DNA from 3 places in the Pantoea sp. X-Soil-TKNS-1280 genome. Region 3 is predicted to be linked to each of the others. Evidence: predicted binding sites of a transcription regulator. Region 3 holds the regulator's gene; each other region holds the start of a gene.

Region 1 (10,797 bases), 290 kb from region 3:
GTAGCGGCGCGATTTATCGCGCGGGTTTTTCCCGCATCGTGCACGGGATTGCGCGATAAATCGCGCCGCTACGGATCAGTGCAGTTAAGGATTTAACCGCCGACGTGTCCGTCCCGAACTTAAATAGTCCGCAATATAATCCTGCGAAATCTCCCCGCTGTAACGGCCATCCTCATCGACAATCGGCATCCATACCAGATTGTGTTCATACAATTTGGACAGGACGACACGCAGGTTCTCTTCGGCTTTGCCGGTGACGGTAAAGGTATGCAGCATTTCTTCACAGCGTCCATTGGCCCCGCGTGCTTCGCGGCGTTTCACAAAGCCCAGCGGCTTACCATCATTATCTACCACCGTTACCGAGCGCATATCGTTATCATCCATGGTGGCGAAGGCTTCCTGTAGCGGGGTGCTGCGCTGTACGGTAATAGTCGGCTGCTGATCGGTGACGTCACCCGCCTGCACCAGCAACAAACGTTTCAGGGTGCGGTCCTGGCCGACAAACGATCCAACAAAATCATTCGCCGGTTTCGCCAGCAATTCATCCGGGCTGGCGCACTGCACAATTTTGCCCTGTCCAAACACCGCAATGCGGTCACCGAGCTTCAATGCCTCGTCGATATCGTGGCTGACCAGCATGACCGTCTTCTTTAATTGCCGTTGCATGTCGAGGAACTCATTCTGGATCACCTCGCGGTTAATCGGGTCAACGGCACCGAAAGGTTCATCCATCAGCAGCACCGGCGGATCCGCCGCCAGCGCGCGGATCACGCCGATCCTCTGCTGCTGGCCACCGGACATCTCGCGCGGGTAGCGATGCAGGAATTTTGTCGGATCGAGCGCCACCATGCTCATCAGCTCGGTAGCGCGTTCACGGCAACGCTTTTTATCCCAGCCCAGCATGCGGGGCACCACGGTGATGTTCTCTTCAATCGTCATATTGGGGAACAAACCAATCTGCTGGATCACATAGCCGATATTGCGGCGTAGCGTCACGGTATCCTGCATGCTGGTGTCTTCACCATTGATCAAAATTCTGCCGCTGGTTGCGGGAATCAGTCGGTTTATCATTTTCAGCGTGGTGGTTTTGCCGCAGCCAGAAGGACCGAGCAGCACACACATTTCCCCGGCGGGAACCTCCAGGCTGACGTTATCAACAGCATTGAAGCGAGAGCCGTTTTTCTGGGTAAAGGTTTTCGTCAGGTTTTCCAGTTTTATCATTATCGAATCCCCTTAGGAGTCAGCGCCGACTGCAAACGATGCAGCAGCCAGTCAAGTACAATAGCCAGCACACAAATCATCAACGCACCGGCAATCAACATCCGCACATCGCTGCCGCTGATGCCATCCAGCAGTTGCAGGCCCAAACCACCCGCACCGATCACTGCGGCAATCGCCATCACGCCGACATTCATCACCACGGCGGTGCGGATACCACCAAAAATCACCGGCAATGCCATGGGGATCTCGACCCAGCGCAGGCGCTGCCAGAAGGTCATGCCAATGCCCCGTCCCGCCTCACGCAGACCCGGTGGTAAGTTCTCTAGCGCGGTATGGGTGTTACGCACAATTGGCAGCAGTGAATAAAGAAACACGGCGGTGATGGCAGGCAGGGCACCAATACCCTGACCGATCAGCGAAAACAGCGGAATCATCAGACCAAACAGCGCGATGGTCGGAATAGTCAGCACAATGGTGGCAATGCCCAATACCGGCGTCGCCAGCCATTTAAAGCGCACAATCAAAATGCCGAGCGGCACGCCAACGACAATGGTAAAACCCACCGCCACCAGCACCAGCCAGGTATGCTGCCAGGTCAGGGCCAGCAGGGTGTCCCAGTTATCCATGATGTAATGCAGGGTATCCATAGCGCCTCCTTACAGCATGTTTTTGGATTGAAGGAAATCACGCGCCACCTGTTCAGGAGACTGGTGATCGATATCGACGCGTTTATTCATCTCAGTGATCGCCTCGTCTGTGATCAACGGTGACAACTGATTCAGCGCCGCTGCCAGCCCTGGATGGCTCTCCAGCACATCTTTACGCACCACTGGCGTGACGTTGTAACTTGGGAAGAAGTGCTTATCATCTTCCAGCACCTTGAGATCAAAGCCTTTGACGCGTCCGTCGGTGGTATAGATCAGGCCAGCATCAACAAAGCCTTCCAGCACCGCGTTGTACACCAGACCGGGGTCCATCTGTCGAATCTGTGGGCGGTCAAGCGGCATGTTATAGGCCTTCTGTAACGGCTTGAGGCCATCAGAGCGCCCGGCAAACTCCAGGTCCAGCCCCAGCTTCCAGTTATGATCCGGGTCGGTCTTACGAATCTGCTCCAGCTTTGCCACCAGCTGCGACATAGTGCTGATACCTTCCTTGTCAGCACGTTCGCGTTTCATGGCGAAGGCGTAGGTATTGTTCATGGGTGCCGGGTCCAGCCAGATCAGCCCCAGCTTACCGTCGAGATCTTTCACCGTTTGATAGGCCTGTTGTGACGACATCGGCTTATTGATGTGGTTAAAGATGATCAGTGACGTCCCGGTATATTCCCAGGTCATATCAATCTGTTTGTTGATCATCGCATTACGACCAATGGTGGTGGCGATATTGGTTTTTGGGATCACCTGAAAACCTTTCTTTTGCAGCCACAACACCGTCATAGCGGAAAGGATGTGCTGCTCGGTAAAACTTTTGGTCGCCATCACGATGGGAGTGGCAGCCGCAGCGGCCTGGCTGAGTGCCAGGGTTGCGGTCAGCGCCAGCGCAGTGCGTTTCGCCCAGCGCGCCAGCAGGTTGGCAGTGGCCATCACAAGACTCCTGTGGTTATGCCGCTGAGTGCGGGCTGAGGATGCGTCCCACTGCGGCAAGCAGCATATCGAGGATCAGCGCAAACAGGGCGGTTGCCGCTGCACCGAGGATCAGCGTTGGGAAATCGTTGAGATAGATGCCCGGAAAAATCAGCTCGCCGTAGCTGCTGGCACCAATCAAAAACGCCAGTGGTGCCGTGCCAACATTGATGGCGGTGGCAATCCGTACCCCGGTGAGGATCACCGGCAGCGCATTGGGGATTTCCACCTGGCGTAAACGCTGAAATTTGGTCATGCCAATACCGTTGGCGGCTTCGAGCAGCGAAGGGGGTACCGCGCTCAGTCCAGCAAAGGTATTCCGCACGATAGGCAGCAGAGAGGCGAGGAACAGCGCAATTAACGCCGGGCGATCGCCGATGCCGACAATCACCATCGCCAGGGCTAGCACAGCCAGTGGCGGCAACGTGTTGCCGACGTTGAAAATCTGCATCACGTACTCGGCCCAGCGCCGGGCAAACGGACGGCTTAGCAAAATACCGCTGGGAATGCCGACCAGCAGCGCGAAGAACATCGACCAGAACACCAAAAATAGATGCTGTTGCCCAAGGTAGAGTAAATCCACCCGGCGGGCGCGCAGCGTATCCAGCCCGAGTCCCCAGACCAGCAGCCCAACCACCACCAAAATGGCAAGCACTGCCAACCCGGCTCGTCGGGCAAGCGATGCGTTTTGCATAGCGTGCTTCTCCCTGAATCATAAAAGCGTTGAAAAAATTAAGATTGCAGATAAAACGACTTCTTAATGTCACTTTTCCAGTGAAAACCGGGAAAGGGGTTTTAGACCTATAGCAACCTAAAACGAAACATGCCAGTTTTCAGGGGAAAATCAGACAGATAGAAAAAGGGGAAAAAATGGGTTCAGGCCGCATGAAATCAGGCAATTTATGACAATAAAAAAAATTCATCGAATTGTGTGACAATGTCACAACAGGGCGCACGCAGAGGAAATTGACGACGGCAAATTTCGTCTAGCTTTGAGACAAAGGAAGGTAAAAAAATGACTGAGAGCGCAGAAATACAAACGGGAAACCGCCACTGGATCCTCATAGCCTGCATGCTGGCTATGTTTATGGCGGCAATTGAGGTCACCATTGTGGCGACGGCGATGCCCACCATCATTGCCGATCTGGGCGGCTTCTCGCAGTTTGGCTGGGTTTTCTCCATTTATCTGCTCACCCAGGCGGTGACGGTGCCGCTTTACGGGCGGCTGGCAGATATGTGGGGCCGAAAAACGCTATTTTTTGTTGGCGTTTCGCTGTTCCTGATCGGGTCGGTGCTGTGTGGCTTTGCCCACAGCATGACATGGCTGATTCTGTTCCGTGCTTTTCAGGGGATGGGGGCGGGAGCCATCATGCCGCTGACCACCACCATCGTCGCGGACATCTACTCGCCGCGCGAACGCGCCAGTGTGCAGGGCTGGCTTTCCAGCGTCTGGGGAGTGGCGGCAATACTCGGCCCGCTGAGCGGTGCCTGGCTGGTGCAGCACTTCAGTTGGGCGGTGATTTTCTGGGTCAACGTGCCGATTGGGTTGCTCTCCATGCTGCTGCTGGCGCGATTCCTTCCCGCACGTGAACAACAACAACCTTGTGCATTGAACATCACCGGCTGCGCCTGGCTAATGCTCAGCGTCAGCGCGTTACTGATCGCCTTGTTGCAGGCAGAAGTGCTGGGCTACTGGTTACTGTTTTTCGTGTTGATGGCGTTTATCGCCGCGTTTTTCCTCAAACGTCATGAGCAACGTGCGGCGGCCCCCCTGTTCCCGCTGGCCATCTGGCGCAGCCGGTTAATTGTGGCGGGCAATGCGGGCAATCTGATTATCGGGGCAGCGATGATGGGGATCAGCGCTTTCCTGCCCACCTGGATTCAGGGCATTACCGGTGGCACACCGTTACAGGCGGGCAGTGCGCTGGCGATGATGTCGATTGGCTGGCCACTCGCCAGCACCCTGAGTGGGCGTCTGATGCTGATGACCTCTTACCGCTTTACCGCCCAGTTGGGGGCGCTATTATTAATTGCCGGTAGTGCGTTGCTGCTGCTGTTGCGCGCCGACAGCAGCATTTTGCAGGCTGGACTCACCGCTTTTGTCATCGGCACGGGCATGGGGATGACCAGCACCACCTTCCTGGTTTCGGTACAAAACCATGCGCATTACGAGATTCGCGGTATCTGTACCGCGTCGATTATGTTTAGCAGGATGCTGGGTTCGGCGATTGGGACGGCGCTGATGGGGGCGGTGCTGAATTATAACCTGATGCTACGGCTGCCGCAGGCCAGCGATCCGATGCAAAAAATCATGTCGCATGATAGCCGCCAGGCATTGCCATACGGCACATTGCAGGAGTGGATAGCCCAGATCGCCAGTTCGTTGCATTGGGTGTTTGTGGTGGCGCTGCTGATTGCCAGCCTGACACTGTGGATTGCGTGGCTGATGCCGCATCAGCGGCCGGAGAATGAGTAGCGGCGTGCAAAGCCGCGCCGCTACAGGGTATGTTTACTGTGAAGATGAGTCCTGTGAGCTGCCCGCAGCATTGGGTTCGTTGCTGTCAGCGTCGTGGTTCAGCTTTTTGTAGACAATTTTCTGACTGTCGTTTTCGCAATGGCCCACAACCTGGCCACCTGCCTGATCGGCCTGATCGTTCGCGACGATATCCAGGGTAAAATCTGACTCGGCTACGCCGTTACTGATGATTTTTTTGCTGATATCTGCTTTTACGCTTTCACAGGAGGCCTGTGCCAGCATCGGCAATGCCAGCAGGGACAACAATACAACGGCTACACGTTTATTCATCACACACTCCTTTGGTTTTTATTCCCTTGATGACTATAGCAGCATCAGCGGCTTATGGTGCGACCGGGCGACCGGTGCGACGATCCAGACAGCGCAGGGTATTAGGTTCCCAGTAGGCGTTGACGTTATAGCTTTTTTCACAGGAGTCGCGGGTATCAAACGCTTTGTCAGCCTTATCGAACTCTTTCTCGACGCGGGTGTTGACCTTGTTGCGCAGGTTGCGGGTGTCATTCCATTGTTCCTTACTCTGACGTGCCGCCTCATTGCTGGCAGCGCTGTTGCCGTTTTCAATGATCAGCTTATCAGTCTGCGCGGAAGCCATAGGGGCAGCCAGCAGTACGCTGGAGGTCAGTACCGCAGCCAGTAGTGCGGGAAACAGTTTTTTCATCATCTTTTCCTTCAGTTAACGCCAGCACAGCCGCGATGGTGGCTGTAACAACAATGGTCGCTAGTATATCATCGCTGCTTCTTTACTCACCAGCGGTGAGGCATTCGTTGAGACTTTTGAGAGACTTTTTATGCTGGTGAAAACCGCACTGTTGTTTTTTTTCACTGCCATCGCGGAAATTGTTGGCTGCTTTCTGCCGTGGCTGTGGCTGAAGAAGGGGGCGACGGCATGGCTGCTGCTACCGGCTGCGGCCAGCCTGATGCTATTTGTCTGGTTGCTGACGTTACACCCGGCGGCGAGTGGGCGCGTCTATGCCGCCTACGGTGGTGTGTATGTGATGACGGCGCTAATTTGGCTGCGGGTGGTTGATGGGGTAAAACTCAGCCCGTGGGACTGGGCAGGGGGCCTGATAGCCTTAAGTGGCATGCTGATTATTGTGGCTGGCTGGGGTAGTGAAGCGTAGCGACGCGATAAATCGCGCCGCGACGATTTATTCTTTATGAACCTTCAGACCGGCCAGTGTTTGTGTCACCGGCATCATCTCCAGCGTATTGATATTGACGTGCTTCGGCAGCGTCGCGACCCAATACACCGCTTCGGTGACATCTTCGGCTGTCAGTGCGGTGGTGCCTTCATACACTTTATCCGCTTTGCCGTCGTCGCCTTTAAAACGGACATTGGAAAACTCGGTACCGCCTACCAGTCCTGGTTCGATATCCGTCACACGCAGTGCGGTGCCGTGCAAATCGGTACGCAGATTCAGGCTGAACTGACGCACGAAGGCTTTAGTCGCACCATAAACGTTGCCCCCTAAGTACGGCCAGCTACCGGCAATGGAGCCGATATTGATAATATGACCGACGTTGCGTTCCACCATGGCTGGCAGCAACGCGCGCGTCATATACACCAAACCTTTGTTGTTGGTGTCGATCATATTTTCCCAGTCTTCAATATTGGCCTTGTGTGCTGGCTCTACGCCTAACGCCAGACCGGCATTGTTAACCAGCACATCAATATTGCGCCATTCGGCAGGCAGGGCGGCGATAGCCTCCTCGATTGCCGCGCGGTTACGCACGTCCAGCTGAACGGTATACAGATTGTCGCCCAGCTCGTCTTTCAGTGCTTGCAGGCGCTCAGCGCGGCGTCCGCTGGCGATCACTTTATGACCGGTAGCAATGAAGCGGCGGGTGATACTTTGACCAAAACCGGCGGTCGCGCCGGTAACAAAAATAATCATCTCACTGTTCCTTAAATAATTGCACGTCATGATTAATCTATTGATTTAAATTAAATTAATCCACCTCAAAATCTAAAGGGGTATACAGGAGGCAAAACTGAATTGTCAGCACCGTATTCAGCACGACAACCTGGCTCTCCGGGTCATGAACCATAAACATCATAAACCATAAGCATGTCGGGCCCGGATCGCAAAATTGAGATAAAAGTACGTATTTCCGAAGCGGGGTATCTAAAAACTTTGGTTAAGTCAGAGGGTTGGCTTAGAATCGCGGCGGGTGCTTGAGGCTTTCTGCCTGAAGCATTTGTCAAAGGCAGGAAGAAGAAAAGCCCCGAGTGATTAAGATTAAATCAACCCGAGGCCCCTTCATGCTCGACAACATAAAGGTAGCCTCTTACGTGCTGAAAGGCAAGGAGAAGCAACCATGAAGCAGCATAAGGCGATCCTGATCGCCACCATCCTATTAGGGGCGGTTATAGCCGCCATATTGGTAACGAGGAAAGACCTTTGCGAGGTACGAATCCGCACCGGCTACATGGAGGTTGCTGCTGTCATGGATTACGAACCCAGGTAAGAGCAACCGGCGGGGAGTAATCCCCGCCACTCGTTGTTGCTGCTAACCTCAATGCACCCAATCCTTTCTTTAAATTCAAGCCTGGTGTTCTGCCGATAACAAACAATGACCGAACGTGTCATGCACAATGATGGCGCAGGCTTGCACCACGATGACACACGTCATTCTCACGCCAATCGCACCAAAAATACCAGTTGTTAAATCGCAACCGATTGCGACTCCAGGCAACCGGTTGCGCATTCGGTTGCCTGGAGTTCGCAACACAAAAACACGAAATCAAACACAACTCATTGTAAATTATGATAAAAACAAAAATCTGCGTTGGCATGTTGTTTGCAATCTACATAAAAGGCCGTCACCTGCCATAACAAAGAGAAAGCCGGGTGCTTTCTCAATTAAGGAACATTTTATGCCTTTTGCATCCGAAACCACGCTGCGGGCCAGCTTTTTTGACTTTACCGGCCTGGCTAGCCAGCCTGACACCATTGCCGATCAGGCACGTTACCTCGAAGATGGGGTACTGACGCTGCGCGACGGCAAAGTCGTCAGCCTGGAAAGCTGGGAAACTGCGCAGACACAGATCAATCTCGCCAACCTGACCGACCTGCGTGGCAAACTGATCGTGCCGGGTTTTATCGACACCCATATCCATTATCCACAGACCGAGATGATCGGCGCATTTGGTGAGCAGTTGCTGGAATGGTTGAATCAATACACTTTTCCGGTAGAAAGCCAGTATCACTGCCCTGACCACGCCGCGCAGATGTCGGCATTTTTTCTGCACCAGCTGCTGGCGAATGGCACTACTACCGCGTTGGTGTTCGGAACGGTGCATCCACAATCGGTCGATGCCTTATTCAGCGCGGCGGAGCAACTCAATATGCGCCTGATCGCCGGAAAGGTGATGATGGATCGCAACGCACCGGCTTATCTGACGGAAACGCCGCAGGCCAGCTACCTGCAAACCCGTGACCTGATTAAGCGCTGGCACAATCGCGGGCGGTTAAGTTATGCGCTAACCCCGCGTTTTGCCCCTACATCATCGCCTCAGTTGCTGGAAAAAGTGAGCCAGCTACGGGCGGAATTTCCCGATACCTGGCTGCATACCCACCTGAGCGAAAATCCGCAGGAAATTGCCTGGGTGAAAGAGTTATTCCCGGAGCACGAAGGCTATCTTGATGTCTATCACCAACACCACCTCACCGGGAAACGCAGCGTGTTTGCCCACTGCCTGCATCTGGAAGACCATGAATGGCAGTGCCTGCACGATACCGATTCGTCGATAGCCTTTTGTCCAACCTCCAACCTGTTTCTCGGCAGCGGATTATTTAACATCAAACGCTGCTGGCAACAGGGGGTGCGTATGGGGATTGGCACGGATGTCGGCGCTGGTACCACTTTCAATCTGCTCCAGACGCTGGGCGAAGCCTATAAAGTTGGCCAGCTGCAACGCTACAAACTCAGCGCCTGTGAAGCCTTCTACCACGCAACGCTGGGTGGGGCGCATGCGCTCGATCTTGATCATGCCATCGGCAATTTCAATCCCGGTAAAGAGGCGGATTTCGTGGTACTCGACCCGGCCGTATCAGCTTTACAGCAACTGCGCTATGCCAATAGCAAAGATATCTGGGAAAAACTGTTTGTGCTGATGACGCTGGGTGACGATCGCAACATCGCCCAGACCTGGGTTAATGGTCAGCCCGTCTGGCAACGTGAAAGCGGGGTGAAAGCTGCATGATTCAGTTTCTGCTTAATAACCGTCTGGTGACCGAGCATGCCCTCGATCCCAATCTCACCGTGCTGAATTATCTGCGTAATCACCAGCAACGACGCGGCACCAAAGAAGGCTGCGCCTCAGGCGACTGTGGTGCCTGTACCGTGACGCTGGGCAAGGTAGTGGATGGCCGTATCCGCTATGAAACGGTAAACAGCTGCCTGACGCTGGTCAGCAGCTTGCAGGGAAAACAGTTGATCACCGTGGAAGACCTGCGCCAGGGGAACGATCTGCACCCGGTGCAGCAGGCGATGGTTGATTGCCACGGCTCACAATGCGGCTACTGCACGCCGGGATTTGTCATGTCGTTATTTACCTTACAGAAAAACAGTGACGGCTGGGACCGGCATCAGGCGGAGCAGGCCCTGGCGGGGAATCTGTGTCGCTGCACCGGCTATCGACCGATTATGGATGCGGCGCAGCAGGCCTGCGCACAGCCAGCCAGTGATAACTTCAGCCAGAGCGAGGCCAGTCTGGTGCAGCGCTTACAGGCGCTGGTCAGCAACGAAGTGCAGGTGCTGGACGCCAATGATAGCCGCTGTTTTGTCCCCAAAACGGTGGCACAACTGGCGGCGCTGTATCAGCAGCATCCACAAGCGCGTCTGCTGGCAGGTGGCACCGATCTCAGCTTACAAATCACCCAGCAGTATCAGCGTATCCCGCTGTTAATCGCGCTGGAGCAAGTAGCGGAGCTGAAGACCTGTCTTGAGGATGATGAAAGCTGGCGTCTCGGCGCGGGGGCATCCCTGCATCATTGTTATCAGTTTCTGGCGTCGCGCATTCCGGCATTCAGTGCCATGCTGGAGCGTTTCGCTTCACTGCAAATCCGCAATCAGGGGACGCTCGGTGGCAATATCGGTAATGCCTCACCGATTGGTGATGCCGCGCCAATGCTGCTGGCGCTTAGCGCCCGGCTGGAATTACAGCAGGGGGAGCATTGTCGTGAAGTGGAGCTCGATCAGTTTTTCACCGGTTATCGCCAGACGGTGTTACAACCGGGCGAGTTTATCCGTACCATCATCATCCCTCGTGTGACAGTGTCACCTGATTTTGTTGCCTGGAAGGTGTCAAAACGCCTGGATGACGATATTTCCGCCATCTTTGCCGCCATCAATATCCAACTGGAAAACGGTACGGTGCAGCGTGTGCGTATGGCCTTTGGTGGCATGGCGGCG
Region 2 (10,797 bases), 1.5 Mb from region 3:
TACGTGACTACGTTGCCGAGAAGGTCGGCAGTGAATATTTGATTCCATTGCTGTATGAAACCAGCGATCCGCATTCCCTACATACGCTGCCGAGCTGGAAGAACACGGTGATCAAGCCGAATCACGGCTCCAATATGGTGGAAATCCTGCTGGAAGAACCGGATGCGCTGAAAAAGCAGCAGATCATCAGCAACTGCCAGCGCTGGCTGAAAAAAGACTATGCCGATGAGGCGCGTGAGATTCATTACCGTTACATCAAGCCGCGCATTCTGGTGGAGAAATACATTGGTGATGGCAAAACCGCGCCGGTTGATTATAAGTTCCATATGTTTAATAAACGCGATGGCAACTTCGAGTTTGTGTTGCAGGTGATTTATAATCGATGCAATCCACTGATATCAATGAATTTTTATGTGAATAACTTGAATGAGGCCTATCATAAAATCCGTGATACCGGATTGGATATCTCGTCGCAGTTGGCAGCACTGCAACATGCCTTAGCGTTAAGTAAGAAACTGGCGAGTGACTTCGATTATGTTCGTGTTGACTGGTATATCCACGAACAGCAGGTTTACTTTGGCGAGCTGACTTTTACGCCTGGCGCTGGGATGGTTACCGGACTGGATCGTGGGCTTAATCAGATGATGGGTGATATGTGGATTCAGGACCGTCTCGGTGCGAAGACGCCGGGCGGTGCGGTGGGGGATGTCAATATCCCGGCCGTGTTGAAGAAAATTTGAAATCACACAGCAAAATAAAAAACCCCGCGATGCGGGGTTTTTTATTGGTGGAAATCAGGGCATTGGCCAATCGGCAGGGGTCTGACTCATCACCTCGACGAAGGCGTTTTTGGTGATTTCCATAAAGTTATGCAGATTTTCCATGCTCAGGGTGATTCCCAGCAGGCCGGTGACAAACCAGCAGGACATGCCCAGGCCGATTCCGCCGCACATCAGCGCCATCACATGGTGGCTGTTCTGACGAAAACGAATTTTCAGGGTGCTGGCGAAAAACATCATTATTGCGCTCAGCAATTCCCAGCGCATAACGATAAGACTGGTGGTTAAAGTAGCCATCTGCAACGAACCTCTATGAATCAGTAACATCCCTGACATTCATCGGACATCACTGGCGGCAAAGAAGGAAGGTCAGGGAGGCCCTTCAGGCCGTCGTATTACGCATTATTTTGTGACTTGGGTCACATTATATCACTCGATTTGAAATTTTGAACAAAATTTATACCTGGTATGGTAGAAAAAATTTTATCGAAGTTAGATGCGGCATTTATGCGGAATGTGCAAATAATTGCACGGGTGGGTAGCGGCGCGATTTATCGCGCGCCTGACAGGCAGGGTGCGCCCGCAGGGGGGCGCGCAGACAGGATTAGCGGATCGGGCAGCACTCGCCGGTGGTTCGCTGGGTAAAGCTGGCCAGGTTTTCGTTGCAATCAAAGCTCACCAGGCGTGGACGCTGGATCATCGCCTGACGACGCATGGTGTGGCGATAGGCAGTCGGTGTTTGCGAGAACTGACGACGAAACACGCGGGAAAAAGTTTGTTGCGAGTCATAGCCGTACTGCATCGCGATATCAAATACCGGGCGTTGCGTCTGGCGCAGCGCTTCTGCTGCCAGCGTTAAACGCCGTTCGCGGATATAGCCGCCCAATGTTTGTTTCGTCACGGTACGGAACATACGTTGCAGGTGCCATTTGGAATAACCTGATTTGGCCGCTACTTCATCAATTGACAGGGTTTTATCCAGATTCTGATCGATCCAGTGCGTCAGTGAATGAATGATTTCCTCTTGCATCATAACCACATCCTTCTGAGTAGAGATTCGAAGTTTCAATGGGGAGCGAGTATAATTCCTCAAGTTAACTTGAGGTAAAGAGCCAAATGAAAAAAGAACGCAACTACCCGAAGCCGGTGTTGACGCCGGGCGAAGTCGCGAAACGCAGCGGCGTGGCCGTCTCGGCGCTGCACTTTTATGAGACCAAAGGATTGATCTCCAGCACGCGCAATAACGGCAATCAGCGGCGTTACAGCCGCGATGTGCTGCGTCGCGTAGCGATCATTAAAATCGCGCAACGTATCGGCATTCCTCTCGCCACGGTAAGCGATAGCCTGATGCATGTACCCGCCAACAAACGTATGTCTACCCAGGAATGGGATGCGCTGACCCAGCACTGGCGCGAGGAGCTGGATAAACGCATCGAAACACTTACGCGGCTGCGTAACGATCTCGACGGGTGTATTGGTTGCGGTTGTCTGTCGATGCGCGATTGTCCGTTGCGCAACCCCGGTGACCGTTTGGCAGAGCAGGGGTCGGGCGCTGTGTTACTCGATCCGCAACAGGACGAGCAGAAACGCTGAGACGCCATCATCTATACTTGCCGGGTCAATCCATTGGTCAGGAAGCCATGATGATCACCGTTCACCATCTTGAAAATTCCCGTTCACATCGGGTGCTGTGGCTGCTGGAAGAGTTATCGGTGCCTTATCAAATCAAGCGCTACCAACGTGAAGGCACCTTGCTGGCACCGGAGTCGCTGAAAAAAGTCCATCCGCTGGGCAAATCCCCGGTGATCACCGATGGCAATCGGGTAGTGGCGGAGTCCGGGGCCATCCTCGAATATCTGGCAGAAAAATATGACGCCGAGTATCGGCTGAAACCTGCCGATGAGGATGCGCAGATTCAGGCCCGCTACTGGCTGCATTACGCCGAGGGATCGCTGATGCCGTTGCTGGTGATGAAACTGGTGCTCGGCCAGTTGGGCAAAAAGCCGGTGCCCTGGCTGCTACGTCCGGCGGGCAGGGCGCTCAGTGCGGGTATCCAGAAAGCCTGGCTGAACAAGCAGCTGGCGCTGCATGGCGGCGTGATTGAGCAACATCTCAGCCAGCATCCTTACTTTGCCGGTCATCGTTTCACCATCGCCGATATCCAGATGAGTTTCCCATTGCTGGCGATGCGCGCGCGCACCGGTCTGCGCGATATGCCCGCCAGTCTGCGCTGGCTGGAAGGGATGGAACAGCGGGCAGCCTGGCAGCGGGCGCTGGAGCAGGGCGGCCCGATAAATTTCAGCGGTTAAATCCGTTATGCCAGATTATCAGTTGAAAATCGCCGGTCATTCACCGGATAATCGTTTGCCTTTTTTCTGAGTTTCCCCTTTTACGACCAGAAATACGCGGCTACGTAAACGTTTGCTTTGTTTCTTCACCAGAGAGACGTGCACCAGGACGGCGGGCAAACGGTAGCCGTGCGGCCACTCACAACACAAAAAATGCAGAGGATTAATTATGTCTGGCGATTCTCGCCCGGCCAGTGGAAAACTGGACGCCTGGTTTACTATTTCAGCACGCGGTAGCAGCGTGCGTCAGGAAGTGCTGGCAGGGTTAACCACCTTCCTGGCAATGGTTTATTCCGTCATTGTGGTGCCGGGTATGCTCGGTAAAGCAGGCTTTTCTCCGACGGCGGTCTTCGTCGCGACCTGCCTGGTGGCAAGCTTCGGTTCCATCCTGATGGGGCTGTGGGCCAACCTGCCCATGGCTATCGGTTGCGCTATCTCGCTGACCGCCTTCACCGCCTTCAGCCTGGTGCTGGGGCAGCATATCAGTGTGCCAGTTGCCCTTGGGGCGGTGTTCCTGATGGGGCTGCTGTTTACCGTGATCTCTGCCACCGGCATTCGTGCGTGGATTCTGCGTAACCTGCCGATGGGTGTCGCGCATGGCACGGGCATCGGTATCGGCCTGTTTCTGCTGCTGATCGCTGCCGATAGCATTGGCCTGGTGGTGAAAAATCCGGCGGCGGGCTTGCCGGTAGAGCTGGGGCACTTCGCCTCCTTTCCGGTGATCATGGCGCTGGTCGGGCTGGCAGCCATCTTCGGTCTGGAAAAACGCCGTGTACCGGGCGGCATCCTGCTGACCATTGTCGGGATCTCGATTGTCGGATTGATTTTCGACCCGGCGGTGAAGTACCAGGGGCTGTTTGCCATGCCGAGCCTGAAAGATGCCAGCGGCCAGTCGCTGGTGTTTAGCCTCGACATCATGGGCGCGCTGAAACCGGCAGTGTTGCCAACGGTGCTGGCGCTGGTAATGACCGCCGTGTTTGATGCCACTGGCACCATTCGCGCGGTGGCCGGGCAGGCCAATTTGCTGGATAAAGACGGGCAGATCATTAACGGCGGTCGTGCGCTGACCACCGACTCGGTCAGCAGCTTGTTTGCCGGCCTGGTAGGTGCATCTCCGGCAGCGGTGTACATCGAATCGGCGGCGGGGACGGCGGCGGGTGGCAAAACCGGTCTGACGGCGATTGTGGTTGGCCTGCTGTTCCTGGTGATTCTGTTTATGTCGCCGCTGGCGTATCTGGTTCCTGCTTACGCCACCGCGCCCGCGCTGATGTACGTGGGTTTGCTAATGCTGAGCAACGTGGCGAAGATCGATTTCAACGATTTTGTTGATGCCATGTCCGGCCTGCTGACGGCGGTGTTTATCGTGCTGACCTGCAACATCGTCACCGGTATCATGCTTGGCTTTGCTGCGCTGGTGATTGGTCGCCTGTTTGCCGGTGAGTGGCGTAAACTGAATTTCGGCACCGTGGTGATTGCTGTGGCGCTGGTGGCTTTCTACGCCGGTGGCTGGGCCATCTGATCTGAAAATCTCCTGAAGTCCGAATTATTATCTTTCCTTGCTGTGCCGCACGTCGGGTTTTCCTGTCGTGCGGCATTTTGTTTTACACTTTCCAGCGCAACATCGCTTTAACGATTACGATTCGCCTAAGGAAAGCATGGAAATCTTCTTTACTATTCTCATCATGACGCTGGTGGTGTCGCTCTCCGGCGTCGCGGCACGTATTTTGCCTTTTCAAATCCCGCTGCCGCTGGTGCAGATTGCTGCCGGTGCGATGCTCGCCTGGCCCACCTTTGGTCTGCATGTCGATTTTGATCCCGAACTGTTTCTGGTGCTGTTCATTCCGCCCTTGCTGTTCGCCGACGGCTGGAAAACGCCGATCAACGAATTCCTGCACCACGGGCGCGAGATCATCGGCCTGGCTCTGGTGCTGGTGCTGATCACCGTCGTCGGGATCGGTTACCTGATTTACTGGCTGGTGCCGGGCATCCCGCTGATTCCGGCCTTCGCCCTGGCGGCGGTACTGTCACCCACCGATGCGGTGGCGCTCTCCGGTATCGTCGGTGAAGGGCGAATCCCGAAGAAAATTATGTCGATTGTGCAGGGCGAAGCCCTGATGAACGATGCATCCGGCTTGGTGTCACTGAAATTTGCTGTCGCCGTGGCGATGGGCACCATGGTGTTCACCTGGGGCGGAGCCAGCGTTGAGTTCCTCAAAGTGGCGGTGGGCGGCCTGGTGGCGGGTGTCGCAGTCTGCTGGCTGTATGGCCGTTCGCTGCGTCTGCTGAGCCGCTGGAGTGGTGATGACCCGGCGACCCAGACCGTGTTGCTGCTGTTGCTGCCGTTTGCCTCATATCTGATTGCTGAACATCTCGGTGTGTCGGGCATCCTCGCGGCGGTGGCGGCGGGTATGACCATCACCCGTTCCGGCATTATCCGCCAGGCTCCGCTGGCGATGCGTCTGCGTGCCAACAGCGTCTGGCAGATGCTGGAGTTCGTGTTTAACGGCATGGTGTTCCTGATGCTGGGCCTGCAATTGCCGGACATCCTCGAAGCCTCGGTAGCCCAGGCGAATGCTGATCCCAATGTCCAGCTGTGGATGCTGTTCACCGATATTGTGCTGGTGTATGGCGCGCTGATGGTGGTGCGTTTTGGCTGGCTGTGGCTGATGAAACGCGGCAGTCAGCGTTTCCTGAAGAAAAAGCCGCTGGAGTTTGCCAGCTACTCGCTGCGTGAGCTGCTGATTGCCTCTTTCGCCGGGGTACGCGGTGCGATCACCCTCGCCGGTGTGCTGTCAATTCCACTGTTTCTCACCAATGGCGATGCCTTCCCGGCGCGTTACGAGCTGGTGTTTCTCGCCACGGGTGTGATTCTGTTCTCGCTGCTGGTGGGTGTGGTAGTGCTGCCGCTCTTGCTGCGTGGTATTGAAGGTACCGACAAAGCGGGGCATCGTCGCGAGGTGCAAAGCGCGCGTGCCGCGATGGCGACAGTGGCGATTGATAGCCTGCATAAGATGGAAGAACGGCTGGAAAAAGACACTGAAGAGAACATCGACCCGGAGCTGTTGAAAGAGGTGAGCCTGCGGGTGATTGGTAACCTGCGCCGTCGCGTCGTCGGTAAAGACGAGCTGGAGCAGGCGCTGTTTGCCGAAAATCTGGAACGCCGCTTCCGTCTCACGGCTATCAGGGCAGAACGCGCCGAGGTGTACCATCTGCGCGCGACCCAGCAAATCTCCAATGAAACCATGCAGAAATTGCTGCGCGATCTCGACCTGCTGGAAGCCCTGCTGATCGAGAAAGAGGAGTAACGGAGGGGCCGCGCATCACACTGAGATGCGCGGTGCATTATCCGGCCAGTGCTCACGGCAGCAGGCAATCCACGCCTGGGCACTGCGCGACAAATAGCTGCCTTCCCGCCAGATCAATCCCAGGCTCCACTTCAGCTCCGATTCCAGCGGTAGCCACAGTAACGATTGTTTATCCAGACGCTGACAAATCGGCTCCGGCAGAATCGCCAGCCCCATTTCTGCCTGTACCATCGCCGCCAGAAAATCCCACTGCCCACTGCGCACCGCGATATTCGGGGCCAGCCCCAGGCGATGAAACGCCTTCATCAGCTGCCGATTCAGGGAAAACTCTTCGTTGAAAATCAGCAGCGGATGTTCCGCCAGCTCGCCTAAGCCAAGGTGGGTACGATTGAGCCAGGGCGCGGTGCGGGGCAGCAGTACACACAAGGGATGGTGCATCAATTCCAGCGTATTGAGAGGGAGATCGGGGTCAACCGGCAGTGCGGTCAGCGCGATATCGAGGCTGCCATCCAGCACGGCCTGCTGCACAGTCAGACCACCAAATTCGGCGATCTTCAGCTCAACACCCGGATAGCGGCGGCGAAACGCCGAGATGGAACCGGCAATCTGCATCCCGACCATCGGCGGAATGCCAAGGCGCAGCTCGCCGGTCTTCAGCTGGTTGATGTCACCAATTTCAGCTTCCAGCTGATGGAACTCCTGCAAAATCGCCAGTCCACGCTGATACACCGCCTGGCCGCTATCGGTAAGGTGCAGTTTGCGCCCGTCGCGCAGCAGCAGCGTGCAGCCCAGTTCTTCTTCCAACTGGCGCAGCATTTTGCTGATGGTCGGTTGGGTGACGTAAAGCTTCTGCGCAGCGCGGGTGAAACTTTGCTGGCGCACCACTTCGGTAAAGTAGCGCAGAGCGCGGACGTCCATAAAGTATTCCTTATTGGCATAGATTGAATAATATTAATTCATTTTTTTCACACTCTGTCTGCGATTTATACTGAACGCCTGATTTATTTACCGGGGAGAGGGGAAAATGGCGTTCGCATTGAGTCCGCGCAGAACGGACATCCTGCAGCGTGTTTTCGTCCCGCTACAGCTGGTGCTGTATGTGGGCTTGTTTATGTTCAGCGATAAGCTGGTGGGCTGGCTGCATTTGCCGCTGCCCGCCAACGTCGTGGGCATGGTTTTGTTGCTGGTGTTAATCATGACGCACGTCATCCCGTTGCGTTGGGTGAAAGCCGGGGCGAACTGGCTGCTGGCCGAGATGTTGCTGTTCTTTGTTCCGGCGGTGGTGGCGGTGGTGAACTACAGCGATCTGCTGCGTAGCGAGGGCTGGCGTATCTGTGTGGTGATTGCGCTCAGTACCCTGATGGTGCTGGCTGCCACCTCGCTGGTGGTCGATCGTGTTTACCGTTTTGAAATGGCGCGCGCCGCGCGTAAGCAGGCGCGTCATGAATGACCTGATTATCAGCCTGATCTGTGTGGTGCTGACGCTGCTGGTGTATTACCTCAACAAACGGCTTTACCGTCGCTGGCGTACCTTGTTGTTGATGCCGCTGGTGATGACACCGCTGGTGTTGGTGGTGCTGCTGCTGGTAACCCATGTGAGCTGGAAAGACTATATCGCCGAAAGCCACTGGTTGCTGTGGTTGCTCGGCCCGGCCACCCTGGCCTTTGCCGTGCCGGTGTATGAAAACCAGGAGATTATTAAACGTCACTGGTTATCGCTCAGCCTGGGTGTGGCGACGGCGACGCTGGTTTCCGTTTGTAGCTCGGTGTGGCTGGCACGGCTGCTGACCTTGCCGGAATCCATCCAGCGCAGCCTGGCGGTACGCTCCATCACCACGCCGTTTGCACTGGCGGCGGCCAAACCCATCGGTGGCCAACCGGACCTGGTGGCGTTATTTGTGGTGATCACCGGGGTGTTTGGCATGGCGGTCGGGGATTTTCTGTTCCTGCGTATCGCGATTAAGCAGGGGGTGGCGAAAGGCGCAGGTTTTGGTGCCGCGTCGCACGGTGCCGGTACCGCACGTGCTTACCAAATCGGCCAGCAGGAGGGTGTCGTTTCCAGTCTGGTGATGATGCTTTCCGGTGTGGTGACGGTGATCCTCGCACCTCTGCTCGGCCACCTGATGTGGCAGGCTTAACGGCCCGTAAGGGCCGTTTTACTTCGCATCGACATCCCTGTTTACGTAAAGCTTGCCAAATAAAGTTGTGTCCTGCCGCCTGGCTGTTTACCCTTTCCGCCGAATTGATTGTCCTTCATGGAGTGGAATTACATGTTAAAGCAACTTGTTACAGGAAGCGTACTGGGTCTGGCACTGCTGAGCAGCGGTGCGCAGGCGATTGAGGGCAGTGTTGATGTGGGTGAGCACACCACCAACCTCAACCTTGGTCTCGGTACGACCTCACCGGGTCTGTTCCTCAATGGCAACTGGCTGCGCAGCGATCACGACGGCAGCAGCTACGGTCTGGGACTGGGTTATAACGTCGATTTCGGCGGCCTGCGTCTGGCACCGACAGCGAAAGCGCTGTTCACTCACCCGGAAGATGGTAAAGACGGATTTACTGTGGCAGTGGGTGCGGGTGCACAATACAATTTCAACCGTATGTGGGGCCTGTATGGTGGCTACTACTACGCACCAGAAGCGTTCTCTGATCACCTCGACAGCTACAAGGAAATGTCTGGTGGCCTGAGCTTCACCCCGATCTCCCTGCTGAACGTGCGTGTCGGTTATCAGTACATCGAGCTGAACAACAAGGGCAGCCGCAAAGACAACGTACTGGCCGATGGTCCGTATGTGGGCGCATCACTGCGTTTCTAACCGCACTGAATCGTAGCGGCGTGATTTATCACGCGGGTTTAGCTGACCAGGCTACCGCTTAAAAAGAGCGCGATAAATCGCGCCGCTACAATTTGGTTTGTCAGTGCGATTTCCCCTGCTGAATCCCCACTCCGGTCTGCGAACGAATAAACTGTCCACGGAAACGTCGCCGTTCAGCCGCTCCCTGCTCTGAACTGTCGGTGATGGAAAACAGCCAGGTACCGATAAAGGCCGCCAGCATTGAGAACAGCGCCGGATACTCATAAGGATAAATCGGCTTTGCATGTCCCAGCACCTGAACCCAAATGGTCGGGCCGAGGATCATCAGCACCACCGCCGTCAGCAGGCCCAGCCAGCCACCGACCATCGCACCGCGCGTGGTCAGTTTTGACCAGTACATCGACAGCAGGATAATCGGGAAGTTACAGCTGGCCGCAATCGAGAACGCCAGGCCGACCATAAAGGCGATGTTCTGCTTCTCGAACAAAATCCCCAGCGCAATCGCCACCACGCCGAGCACCAGCACCGTGATTTTCGATACGCGCAGTTCCTCCCGCTCGGTGGCCTGACCCTTACGGATCACGCTGGCATATAAATCATGAGAAACTGCAGAAGCACCCGCCAGGGTCAGACCGGCCACCACCGCCAGAATGGTGGCGAAGGCCACGGCAGAGATAAAGCCGAGGAACAGGCTGCCACCCACCGCATCCGCCAGATGTACCGCCGCCATATTGGTGCCGCCAATCAGCGCACCGCTGGCATCTTTAAATGCCGGGTTGGCACCCACCAGCAGGATCGCGCCAAAGCCGATAATAAAGGTGAGGAAGTAGAAATAGCCCATAAAGCCAGTGGCCCAGAACACGCTTTTACGCGCTTCGCGTGCATCTGCCACGGTGAAGAAGCGCATCAGGATATGTGGCAAACCGGCGGTACCAAACATCAGCCCCAGCCCCAGTGATAGCGCGGATATCGGATCTTTCACCAGCCCGCCCGGCTGCATAATCGCCGCCCCTTTCGGGTGCACCGCCATTGCCTCGGTAAACAGCGTATTGAAACTGAAGCCGGTGGCCTTCATCACCATAATCGCCATAAAGCTGGCCCCGAACAACAGCAGTACCGCTTTGATGATTTGTACCCAGGTGGTGGCCAGCATGCCGCCGAACAACACATACATCACCATCAGGATACCCACCAGCACCACTGCGATATGGTAGTTAAGGCCGAATAGCAGCTGAATCAGCTTACCGGCACCGACCATCTGCGCAATCAGATACAGCGCAACCACTACCAGCGAGCCGCAGGCAGAGAGGGTGCGAATGGGTTTCTGTGCCAGGCGATAAGAAGCAACATCGGCAAAGGTAAAACGGCCCAGGTTACGCAGACGTTCGGCAATCAGAAACAGGATCATCGGCCAGCCCACCAGGAAGCCGAGTGAATAAATCAGGCCGTCATAGCCCGAGGTATACACCAGCGCCGAAATACCGAGGAAAGACGCGGCGGACATAAAATCCCCCGCCATCGCCAGCCCATTTTGAAAGCCGGTTATATT
Region 3 (10,797 bases):
CAGCCGGTTGCCATGCGAATATCGCGCATACTGCCCATCCGCTTCAGCCAGAAGCGCATCACCAGAAACATCACCCAATACACTGATGCCGTTGCCACACCGCAGCCGACACCACCCAGCGCAGGCATACCAAAATGTCCGTAGATGAACACATAGTTCAGCGGAATGTTAGTCAGCAAACCGAGGAAGCCGAGCACCATGCCGGGTTTGGTTTTTGATAACCCTTCACATTGGTTACGCGCCACCTGGAAGAACAGATAACCCGGTGCACCGAACAGCAGGGCATGGAGATAACCCTCAGCTTTGGCGGCCAGAAATGGATCGATATCATGCATGGAGCGGATCAGATATCCGGCGTTCCACAGCACCAGCATAATCAACACCGCCACGAACAGCGCCAGCCAGTAGCCCTGACGAACCTGTTCAGCAATGCGCTCGCGGCGTCCTGAACCGTTGAGTTGCGCAACGGTGGGCGTCAATGCCAGTAGCAAACCATGACCAAACAGAATGGCGGGAAGCCAGATAGAGGTGCCGACCGCAACGGCAGCCATATCCGTGGCGCTTACCGAACCGGCCATAATGGTATCCACAAACCCCATCGAAGTCTGGGCAACCTGAGCAAGGATGACCGGGATCGCAAGGGCCAGCAATTGACGCGCTTCTGTTAAATACTTCTGCACGTATCACCTGCATTTAAAATAAAAAGGAGAGCGGGGAGACATCCCCAAAGAATACGCGGCTTAGTGTAACGGTCGCTTGCGTATCCGCCAAACATTGTTCGCAATTTGTTAAAACAAGCGTGTAAATTTTGCGCACCGGCAAATTAAACCCGAGCGGGTCAGCTGTGATAAACTACGGCAAACTTCGCAGAGGCTGAGATTATGTTTACTGGAATTGTGCAGGGTAAGGCAGAAATTGTTGCTATTGAAGAAAAAGAGCTGTTTCGCACTCACATCGTAAAATTGCCGGAAGAGTTACTGCCGGGGCTGGCGCTGGGGGCTTCGGTTGCTAACAACGGTTGCTGTCTGACGGTGACGGAGATTGACGGCGACCGGGTGAGCTTTGACTTAATCAAAGAAACCTTGCGTATTACCAACCTGGGTGAATTGCAGGTGGGCGATCTGGTCAATATTGAACGTGCGGCGAAATTCAGTGATGAAATTGGCGGTCATTTAATGTCCGGCCATATTATGACCACCGCAGAGATCTGCAAAATTATTCAGTCGGAAAACAACCGTGAGGTATGGTTTAAATTACAGGACCCGTCGCAGATCAAATATATTCTGCACAAAGGTTTTGTCGGTATTGACGGCATCAGCCTGACCGTGGGCGACGTGACGAAGAGTAAATTCTGCGTGCATCTGATCCCGGAAACGCTGGAGCGCACCACACTCGGAGCGAAAAAGCTGGGACATAAAGTGAATATCGAGATCGACCCGCATACCCAGGCGATTGTCGAAACCGTTGAGCGCGTCCTGGCACAGCGTGAAGCCGCTGTACTGGCGCAGCAGACGTCTGACGAAAGCGAATAAACCCGCAATCAATAAGGCGCCATTTGGCGCCTTTCTGTTACTTAGCGTGCGACACGCAAACCGCCTTCAGCGCCACGGCTAAATACCACCTGCCACAACTGAATATCACGCGCCCGGAATGCTCCGGCACAAGCGCAGAGATAATAACTGAACATGCGTTTAAAGCGATCGCCATATTTTTCTGCCAGCTGCGGCCAGGCTTCGAGGAAACGTTCATGCCAGGCCATCAGCGTGGTGTCATAATCCGCGCCAAAATTATGCCAGTCTTCCATTACAAAATGGGACTCGCTGGCATCGGCAATCTGGCGTACGGAAGGCAGACAGCCATTCGGGAAGATATATTTGTCGATCCAGGGATCCACATTCATATCGGTTTTAACTGACCCGATGGTATGTAGCAGGAAAATACCGTCCGGCTTCAGATTACGGTCGGCCACTTCAAAATAGGTTGCGTAGTTTTTCGGGCCAACGTGCTCGAACATGCCAACAGAAACGATGCGATCAAATTGCAGATTCAGGTCACGATAATCCTGCAACAGAATGGTGACATCCAGACCGGCACAACGCTCCTGCGCCATTTTCTGCTGTTCAGCCGAAATGGTCACGCCATGCACTTTAACACCGTAATTGCGGGCGGCAAATTCAGCCAGTCCACCCCAGCCACAACCAATATCCAGCAATGACATGCCGGGTTCGAGTTGCAGTTTGCGGCAAATCATATCGAGTTTGGCCTGCTGTGCCTGTTCCAGTGTTTCCGCATCCTTCCAGTAACCGCAGGAATACTGCATAAAAGGATCGAGCATCAGTGAAAACAGGTCATTACCGAGATCGTAATGTTCTTTACCCACAATCCAGGCACGTTTTCTCGATTGCAGATTGGTCAAACGCGCCGCAGCGATTCGCAGTGTATCTTTAAAATGATGCGGTAATTGCTGATCCAGATGGTGTTTCAGTACGCGATGAAAGAACATGTCGAGGTTTTCACATTCCCACCAGCCGTCCATGTAACTTTCACCGAGGCCCAGCGACCCTTCCTGCAGGACCCGTTTAAAAAAATCCGGATGCTTAACCTGAATATCCCAGGGGCGAGTACCATTTATGGCAATATCGGCCCGTTCCAGTAATTCATGGGCGATACGAAACCAGTGGTTTTCTTCAAGGCTCACTTCTTCTATACACGATGAACTCATAGCTTCTCCATCACCTTTCCGATTTCAACCTGAGAAAAGAATAGTCAATTTCTCCAGGCTTGTGAGAGAACTCACGGAAAATCCGTGCGCCAGATATCCGACGTTTTACAGAGGTATGAATCTGAATAGAAATGTCTGGCACAACACAGGGGAGAACATCGTGCAGACACCATCCCAGCGACAGAGTCGCTAAATATTAATACAATTATGTTATTGATTTGTTACAGAAATGCTGACCCACGCAGTATATGCTTCCGTGGGTCAATATTCAACGACTTATCGTTAGTTTGCTAACTAAGGCCGTTGCGTTAGCGATTATCTTCGCAGGGACGGGAGTTGTGAGCAACATCACTTTGTGCGTTTGCCACAGCGGCACGCTGCCAGCCGAAACCAGCCCAGGCAAGCGCCACAGTCGCGAGCATGACCAGGCTGGTACTGTGCAATGCCTGTTGTAAGCCAGCGGAAACCAGCAGGCTGGCGATAAAACACAATCCCAGCTGCAGCAGATTTTGTAAGGATGCCGCTTTACCGGTGGCCTGAGGGAAAGGCAGCAGTGCGCTGGCGACCACGATCGGATAGATAGCACCATTGGCCAATGCCATGCCACAGAACGGCAGCAGCAGCGCCCAGAGCGCAGGTGTTGCAAGCTGGGCAACAGCAAACAGGCTGACGATGCTCAGGCTGTAAATCACCAGCAACCATGGCAGCAGTTGTTTGCTCTGGAACCGATTCAACAGGGCACGGCAACCAAAGCCACCTACGAGGAAGGCGATGGTCTGCGGTACATAACTCAGACCAATATCGGCGGGTGAAAGCCCGGCATCAGCGAGGATGAAAGGCGAACCGGTCAGCCAGGCGAAAAAGCTGGCGGAGCAGGCAGAATAAATCAGCACATTGCCGCTGTAGACCTTTGAAGCCAGTAACGTCAACCATCCGGGCTGTGGCGCGCGTGCCGCCTGGGTGCGGGTGGGGTTCGCCAGTTGCAGGGTACCGACCAGCAACACCAGCGTGACCAGCGTCAGCAGCAGGAAAATGCTACGCCAGTGGAAATGGCCCATCAGCCAGGCTCCCAGCAACGGGGCCAGTGCCGGTGACAACGCCACCAGCGGCATAATGGTGGCGAAAACTTTGTTCGCCTGCGCCTGTGGATAGCGATCAACCACCAGCGCCTGCCAGCTGACAGCCGCCGCGCAAACACCCAGCGCCTGGACAAAACGCAGTGCCAGCATCAGTCGCACATCGGTTACCCACAACATGCCGAGACAGCCCAGCGCGAAGATCACTAATCCGGCCAGCAGAATGGGTTTGCGACCAAAGCGGTCAGACAACGGACCCCAGAACACCTGCGCACAGGCAAATCCACCGAGGAACAGGCTCAGGCTGGCGCTGATGGTGCCGGGGGCAGTGGCAAAATCCTGCTGCATGGCACCGAAGGCCGGCAGGTACATATCCGTAGCAAGAAAGCCCAGCATGCTTAGCAAAGCAAGGTAAGGCAAAAATCCTTTTGATGACAACATGGTGATTCTCATTAGACAAATTAAACGCCGGGGAGTGTAAAAGGGTGCGGCAGTCTTTGTGAAACGCTAATATTTGCGAGGTGCTATCAAAAATTTTGCAGGCAAAATTATGTGGTCTGAATACGCGCTTGAAGTGGTGGATGCGGTGGCTCGCAGCGGCAGTTTTAGCGCAGCGGCGCAGGAGTTGCATCGCGTGCCTTCTGCCATCAGCTATACGGTACGCCAGCTGGAAACCTGGCTGGCCGTGCCTTTGTTTGAAAGGCAGCACCGGGAAGTGGTATTGACGGCAGCGGGTGAGCATTTCGTGCGTGAAGGCCGGAGTGTTATCAAAAAAATGCTGGCAACCCGACGCCAGTGCCAGCAACTGGCTAACGGCTGGCGTGGTCAGTTGAGCATCGCGGTTGATTGTATCGTTAAACCGCAGCGTACCCGGCAACTGGTAAAGGATTTCTACCGTCACTTCCCGGATATGGAGCTGATTATCAGCTATGAAGTGTTCAACGGGGTCTGGGATGCGCTGGCTGATGGACGGGTCGATGTGGCGATTGGGGCCACCCAGGCCATTCCGGTCGGTGGGCGTTTCGCCTTTCAGGATATGGGCGCGCTGAACTGGCGTTGCGTGGTCAGTCCCGGGCATCCCCTGACAAAAAGTACCCAGCTGGATGAAGAAACCTTACGGACGTGGCCTTCGCTGGTGCTGGAGGATACGTCGCGGGCGCTGCCGCGGCGGATGACCTGGACGCTGGATAACCAGCGACGTCTGGTGGTACCGGAGTGGGAAACCGGGATGGATTGCCTGCGGGCAGGTTTGTGCGTGGGCATGGTGCCGGGCCATTTAGCCCGGCCACTGCTGGATAGTGGCGAGTTAACCGAACTGACGTTGCCTGCGCCTTTCCCGGAGAGTCCCTGTTGTGTCAGCTGGTCGGAACAACGCGCTTCACCGGCATTAAGCTGGTTGCTGGATTATCTGGGCGATGCTGAAACGCTCAACCATGAGTGGTTGAGCGAAACGGTGGCTTAGCGGCGATAATCGCGGAACGGACCGTCAGCGACTGAGCGGCGTTCAATCAATGTTGGCTGCACTTCGATGGTCTGCGGCTCTTCGCGTTTACTGGTGATGCGATCGAGCAGCATTTCCAGTGCTTTTTCTCCCAGCTGCGCTTTCGGCTGATGAACGGTCGTCAGCGCTGGGGTGAAATACCGGGCGTTGCGCACGTTGTCATAGCCAATCACCGAAATATCCTGTGGCACACGTAGCCCCATTTCATCGGCGGCACAAATCGCACCCATCGCCATGATATCGCCGCCACAGAACACCGCCGTCGGACGTTGTTTCTGGTTGAGAATCTGCTGCATCGCCTGATAACCGGATTCTGGTTCGAAGTCGCCCTGCACAATCCATTCCGGACGAACGGTAATACCGGCTTCATGCAGTGCCTGCATAAAACCAGCATGACGACCGCCGCCAGTATTGCGCTCCATCTGGCCGGGGATGGCACCAATGTCGCGATGTCCACGTTCGATCAGGTAACGTCCCGCAAGATAGCCGCCCTGGAACGCGTTATCCTGCACGGTATCGGTGAAATCACCGCGAGACTCGCCCCAGTCCATCACCACCATCGGGATATTGCGGTTCTCTTCCAGCATGGTGAGCAGGTCGTCGGGATATTCGGAACACATCACCAATAAACCGTCGACGCGCTTTTGCGCCATCATCGAGAGATAAGCACGCTGCTTTTGCAGATCGTTATGCGCATTGCCGAGAATCAGCGTGTAGCCGCGGTCGAAACAGTGGTTTTCCACCGCTTCGATGATTTCCGCGAAATAGGGGGCTTCGCTGGAGGTGGCGAGCAATCCCAGTGTTTTGGTGTGGTTGACCTTCAGGCTACGCGCCACGGCGCTGGGCGAGTAGTGCAGTTCTTTGATCGCTTCCCATACGGCGTTACGCGTCTCTTCCGCGACAAAACGCGTCTTGTTGATGACATGCGAAACCGTGGTGGTGGAGACACCGGCGCGTTTCGCCACATCTTTAATTGTTGCCATGAAAATGGTACTCCCGGGCTTATCGCAACTTACTGATAAGTATATTGTTAAACGTTTGCGTCTGCTAATGGTTTTGCGCCCCAAATTTTGGGGCAAATGGCGAAGAAAAAGGCGTTAACTCTGAGTCTAAATCACTTTAACAGGCCACAAACACAGCGTGCGCAAAATCTGTTGCGCAACGAAAGGCGGCGATTCTAGCAAGCTGACGCGGATAACACGAGATTTTTGCCAGGGGCTGTGCGAAAATTACATTAACCCTTCAATTAATGTGACTAAGGAGTTGTGATGAGTACAGACCTGAAACTGGCGCTGGGTACTACCGTTGGCGCGCTGTTAATGATCATCGTGTTCAGCTTCACCGCGATCCTTCATTAATAAAAAAGCCGGACCTGAAATTTCAGTGTCCGGCTTTTTATTGCGCAGTGACCGCTTAGCGAATGGTTTTCGGTGTCATCATGCGGCGTGCACCAACATAATGCTTCTGCCAGTAATCTTCACCTAATGCGCTAATCTGAATATCTTTACCGGTACGCGGTGACTGAATAAACTTGCCGTTGCCAAGGTAAACACCTACATGGTCAGCGGTACCGCGATGGTTAATGCGGAAGAACACCAAATCTCCTTTCTCCAGCATATCGCGTTTAATCGGCGCCGCATCACGCAGGTGATACATTTCGTTAGCGGTGCGGGGGAATTTGTATTTCACCAGGTCTTTATAGGCATACCACACCAGACCACTGCAATCGAAACCGGTATGCGGTGAAGTACCGCCCCACTGGTAGGGTTTACCGATCTGACCCATTAATTTGTTCATCGCCGTTTCACGCGCCTTTTGATAGCGCTGACGGTGTGATTTGCTCATCCTGATGGTGGTGAGGTCGCTGGCGTCATCCTGCTCAGATATGACTTTCGCCACGCGCTGATGACCATATTTTTTGGTCGGCGACTTCAGCAGGGTTTTTCTGCGGGTGGTTTTGTGCAGCGCAGTTTCGGTTTTCGTGGGTTTCTTCAGTCTTAACTTATGAACACTGCTGGTAAGGCGTGATTTTTTGGTGCTGGTCTTGACCGGGCGTCGTTTACGGCGCTCATCTTCGCGTGCACTTTTTTTCTCTGCATTATGCAAACTGGCATTGATGGGCGCATGCGGTGACGCAGAAGCCACATTAAAAAACAGTTGGGCGAAAGCCAGCATAAAAAGCGTAATAAGTAAACGCATAGTCCGGTTACAGGTTAAGCAGTCTGCGATAAAACAGCCTGCGGCAAGTTAGAAAAATCTGATCAATGATCAGCGCCGGGATTGATTCTAATCCACTTTTTTTCCAAAAGGTAAGGCATTTTTCGATTAATCTGTTACCAGATGGTATCTGGGGCAAAAATGAGCGATTTCAGCCGGTTAACGCAGCATAATTATTGCCAATTATTAATCGGTTCATGCTTGCTAATGATATGAAAATGTTATTTGTGGCGTTGGAACTTAACAAACATGGCGATTAAGGTCGCTGAGAAGCAAAATCCCGTTTTCAGTGCGGGGGTGAAGTCGCTACAATAAACAAACACGAAGTGAGGAATTAAGGAAGGCAAAAATGAGTACTGTTGAAAAAATTCAGCGCCAGATCGCAGAAAACCCGATCCTGCTGTATATGAAAGGTTCGCCGAAACTGCCAAGCTGCGGTTTCTCTGCGCAGGCGGTGCAGGCTCTGTCTGCCTGTGGTGAGCGCTTCGCGTATGTTGATATCCTGCAAAACCCGGATATCCGTGCTGAATTGCCGAAATATGCCAACTGGCCAACGTTCCCTCAGCTGTGGGTCGATGGCGAGCTGGTCGGTGGTTGCGACATCATCGTGGAGATGTTCCAGCGTGGTGAGCTGCAACCGCTGATTAAAGAAACTGCTGAGAAGTATAAAGAAGCAGAATAATTGCAAAGGCCGACGCATCGTCGGCCTTTCTTTTGGTCATTCTGCATCGTCTTCCGATACATCGTCACTGAACGCGACCGGCCAGCCGCCAAGGCGCTTCCAGCGATTGACCAGCTCGCAAAACAGCGTCGCGGTTTGTTCAGTGTCATACAAGGCAGAATGCGCCTGGGTACTATCGAAATCCATACCTGCCGCTTTACAGGCTTTTGCCAGCACCGTCTGACCCAGCACCAGGCCGCTTAATGCGGCGGTATCAAAAGTGGCAAAGGGATGGAATGGGTTGCGCTTCAGACCGGCACGTTCGGCTGCCGCCATAAGAAAGCCATGATCAAAGGTGGCGTTATGCGCCACGATAATCGCGCGATTGCAGTGACTGTCCTTTGTGCCTTTACGCACCATCTTAAAAATTGCATGCAGCGCTTCATATTCGCTCACTGCGCCACGGAGTGGGTTGCTGGGATCAATCCCGGTAAACGCCAGTGCATCCGGGTTAAGAATCGCACCTTCAAAGGGTTCAACGTGAAAATGCAGCGTTTCATCGCGATGTAACCAGCCGTCTTCATCCATTTTGAGTGTGGTGGCGGCAATTTCCAGCAGGGCATCGGTTTTGGCATTAAAACCGGCCGTTTCGACGTCGATCACCACGGGATAAAAACCGCGAAAGCGTTGATGGAGAGCGTTTAAGTCGTTCGATTCAGACATCAGGATCTCATAGCAATAAATGGGGCAGCGCGCATTATGGCAAAAATTGCGGGAGGGTGCAGCAGGAGAGAGGAGCGCCAGCCCGTAAATACCCAGGCTGGCAGGCAGGCTTAGTTGCCGATGCCGTGTCCGGCGTGTTTGTTTTCGATCAGTTCGATTTTGTAGCCATCCGGATCTTCGACAAACGCAATCACCGTGGTGCCGCCTTTAACCGGGCCAGCTTCTCGGGTCACTTTACCACCGACATTGCGGATGCGGTCACAGGTGGCCGCAACATCATCGACGCCCAGAGCAATGTGTCCGTAGGCGTTGCCGAGATCATAGCTCTCGACGCCCCAGTTATAGGTCAGCTCAATCACGGCACCTTCGCTTTCTTCGGTATAGCCAACAAAAGCCAGGGTGTACTTATATTCGGTGTTTTCGCTCTGACGCAGCAAGCGCATGCCCAGCACACGTGTGTAAAAATCGATGGAACGCTGCAAATCGCCAACGCGTAACATGGTGTGAAGTAAACGCATAACATCCTCTTTTAACAAGCACAAAGGCTAAGTATAGCGAGTTAACGCTCTGAAGAAACAGCATTGCCGCACATCCGGTGCGGCAATCAAACTTTCTTATAACGTCGGGTAATCGGTATAACCTTCGGCACCGCCACCGTAGAAGGTTTCCGGACGCTGCGGATTGAGCGGCGCATCCTGTTGCAGGCGAGCCACCAGATCCGGGTTGGCGATAAAATCACGACCAAAAGCCACGGCATCAATCAGGCCACGCTGAATCAGGTCATCCGCTTTTTCAACGGTATAGGCTCCCGCACCGATGATCACCCCAGGGAACAACGCGCGTACTTTCTCACGGAAAGCGTCGCTATAAGGCTGACCACCCGCCCAGTCTGGCTCTGACAGGTGCAGATAAGCCAGTTTACGTTTGCCTAATTCCGAGATGTACCACAGTGCGGCGGCTTCTTCATCCGCGCCATTTTCCAGATTCTGGAAAGCACCAATCGGTGAAATGCGGATACCGATGCGATCGGCAGACCAGTTAGCAATCGCCGCATCCACCACTTCGAGCGCGAAGCGACCACGTTTGGCAATCGAACCGCCATACTCGTCTGTACGCTGGTTGGAGCCAGGGGCGAGGAACTGATGCATCAGATAACCGTGCGCCGAATGCAGTTCCAGCAAATCAAAGTCTGCTTCGCGTGCGTTGGCAGCAGCCTGACCAAAATCCGCCACGATCTGCTGAATTTCAGCCACGCTGAGTTCACGCGGTACGGAGGTATCTTCCCGGTACACGGTGCCATCGGTGTGACGCAGTGAGGTACGGGTACCGGCAGCCAGAGCAGAAGGGGCGACCGGCGGCAGACCATCTGGCTGCACGCTATTATGGGAGATACGCCCGGTATGCCACAGTTGCACCGCGCTGTGTCCGCCTGCGCCGTGAATGGCCTCGTTGATGACTTTCCACGCGGCGATTTGCTGCTGGGTGTGCAGCCCCGGCGCACCGGCATAACCTTTCGCCTGGAAAGAAATCTGGGTCGCTTCCGTGATGATCAACCCGGCGCTGGCGCGTTGCTGATAATACTCGGCCATCAGTGGGGTGGGGATATCGCCTGGCTCAATGCTGCGCAGACGCGTCAGAGGCGCCATGAAAACACGGTTAGGCACGGTAATCGCACCCACTTTCAGGGGGGAGAACAGCTGTTTACTCGCCATGATGACTCCTGTATTAGACCGGTCGTCTAGAAACTGCGGTTTTTAAAATCAGTGGCTGGTCAGCCACTGTTCAATGGTTTCGAGCGCCAGACTAATCGGGCCTGGCTCTCGTGAGATCTTGCTTTGCAGGCTGGCACCCAGCCACAAAAGATAGCAACGTTGTGCCAGCTGTTGCGGGGTTTGCC

Evidence for each region. Region 3 encodes PurR, which represses purine synthesis genes. Its sites were predicted from a motif close to CANGCAAACGTTTGCNTG; they were not measured.
Region 1: a site for PurR is predicted at 8,070-8,087, ahead of guaD (guanine deaminase). Genes of this name have one in related genera too.
Region 2: a site for PurR is predicted at 3,190-3,207, ahead of AC6I8X_RS01870 (NCS2 family permease). Genes of this name have one in related genera too.

What each region holds. Positions count from the first base shown of each region.
Region 1 covers NZ_AP035962.1:2,168,680-2,179,476, reverse strand. Annotated here, with positions in the region: gene osmV (osmoprotectant ABC transporter ATP-binding protein OsmV) at 85-1,221, opposite strand; gene osmW (osmoprotectant ABC transporter permease OsmW) at 1,221-1,868, opposite strand; gene AC6I8X_RS10160 (glycine betaine ABC transporter substrate-binding protein) at 1,878-2,804, opposite strand; gene AC6I8X_RS10155 (ABC transporter permease) at 2,821-3,537, opposite strand; gene AC6I8X_RS10150 (MDR family MFS transporter) at 3,859-5,319, shown strand; gene AC6I8X_RS10145 (DUF1161 domain-containing protein) at 5,353-5,649, opposite strand; gene AC6I8X_RS10140 (DUF1283 family protein) at 5,702-6,037, opposite strand; gene AC6I8X_RS10135 (YnfA family protein) at 6,171-6,500, shown strand; gene ydfG (bifunctional NADP-dependent 3-hydroxy acid dehydrogenase/3-hydroxypropionate dehydrogenase YdfG) at 6,528-7,274, opposite strand; gene AC6I8X_RS10125 (Hok/Gef family protein) at 7,699-7,848, shown strand; gene guaD (guanine deaminase) at 8,258-9,586, shown strand; gene xdhA (xanthine dehydrogenase small subunit) at 9,583-10,797, shown strand, end outside.
Region 2 covers NZ_AP035962.1:406,257-417,053, forward strand. Annotated here, with positions in the region: gene AC6I8X_RS01845 (ATP-grasp fold amidoligase family protein) at 1-740, shown strand, start outside; gene AC6I8X_RS01850 (YjcB family protein) at 795-1,076, opposite strand; gene soxS (superoxide response transcriptional regulator SoxS) at 1,384-1,812, opposite strand; gene soxR (redox-sensitive transcriptional activator SoxR) at 1,896-2,372, shown strand; gene AC6I8X_RS01865 (glutathione S-transferase family protein) at 2,423-3,088, shown strand; gene AC6I8X_RS01870 (NCS2 family permease) at 3,297-4,646, shown strand; gene AC6I8X_RS01875 (Na+/H+ antiporter) at 4,783-6,432, shown strand; gene AC6I8X_RS01880 (LysR family transcriptional regulator) at 6,448-7,350, opposite strand; gene AC6I8X_RS01885 (CidA/LrgA family protein) at 7,457-7,882, shown strand; gene AC6I8X_RS01890 (LrgB family protein) at 7,875-8,570, shown strand; gene AC6I8X_RS01895 (YfaZ family outer membrane protein) at 8,703-9,248, shown strand; gene AC6I8X_RS01900 (cation acetate symporter) at 9,349-10,797, opposite strand, start outside.
Region 3 covers NZ_AP035962.1:1,877,683-1,888,479, forward strand. Annotated here, with positions in the region: gene AC6I8X_RS08805 (MATE family efflux transporter) at 1-680, opposite strand, end outside; gene AC6I8X_RS08810 (riboflavin synthase subunit alpha) at 882-1,532, shown strand; gene cfa (cyclopropane fatty acyl phospholipid synthase) at 1,574-2,722, opposite strand; gene punC (purine nucleoside transporter PunC) at 3,031-4,239, opposite strand; gene punR (DNA-binding transcriptional activator PunR) at 4,349-5,260, shown strand; gene purR (HTH-type transcriptional repressor PurR) at 5,257-6,282, opposite strand; gene cydH (cytochrome bd-I oxidase subunit CydH) at 6,568-6,657, shown strand; gene AC6I8X_RS08840 (C40 family peptidase) at 6,713-7,498, opposite strand; gene AC6I8X_RS08845 (Grx4 family monothiol glutaredoxin) at 7,866-8,198, shown strand; gene rnt (ribonuclease T) at 8,235-8,900, opposite strand; gene gloA (lactoylglutathione lyase) at 9,011-9,418, opposite strand; gene AC6I8X_RS08860 (alkene reductase) at 9,515-10,612, opposite strand; gene AC6I8X_RS08865 (TetR/AcrR family transcriptional regulator) at 10,661-10,797, opposite strand, start outside.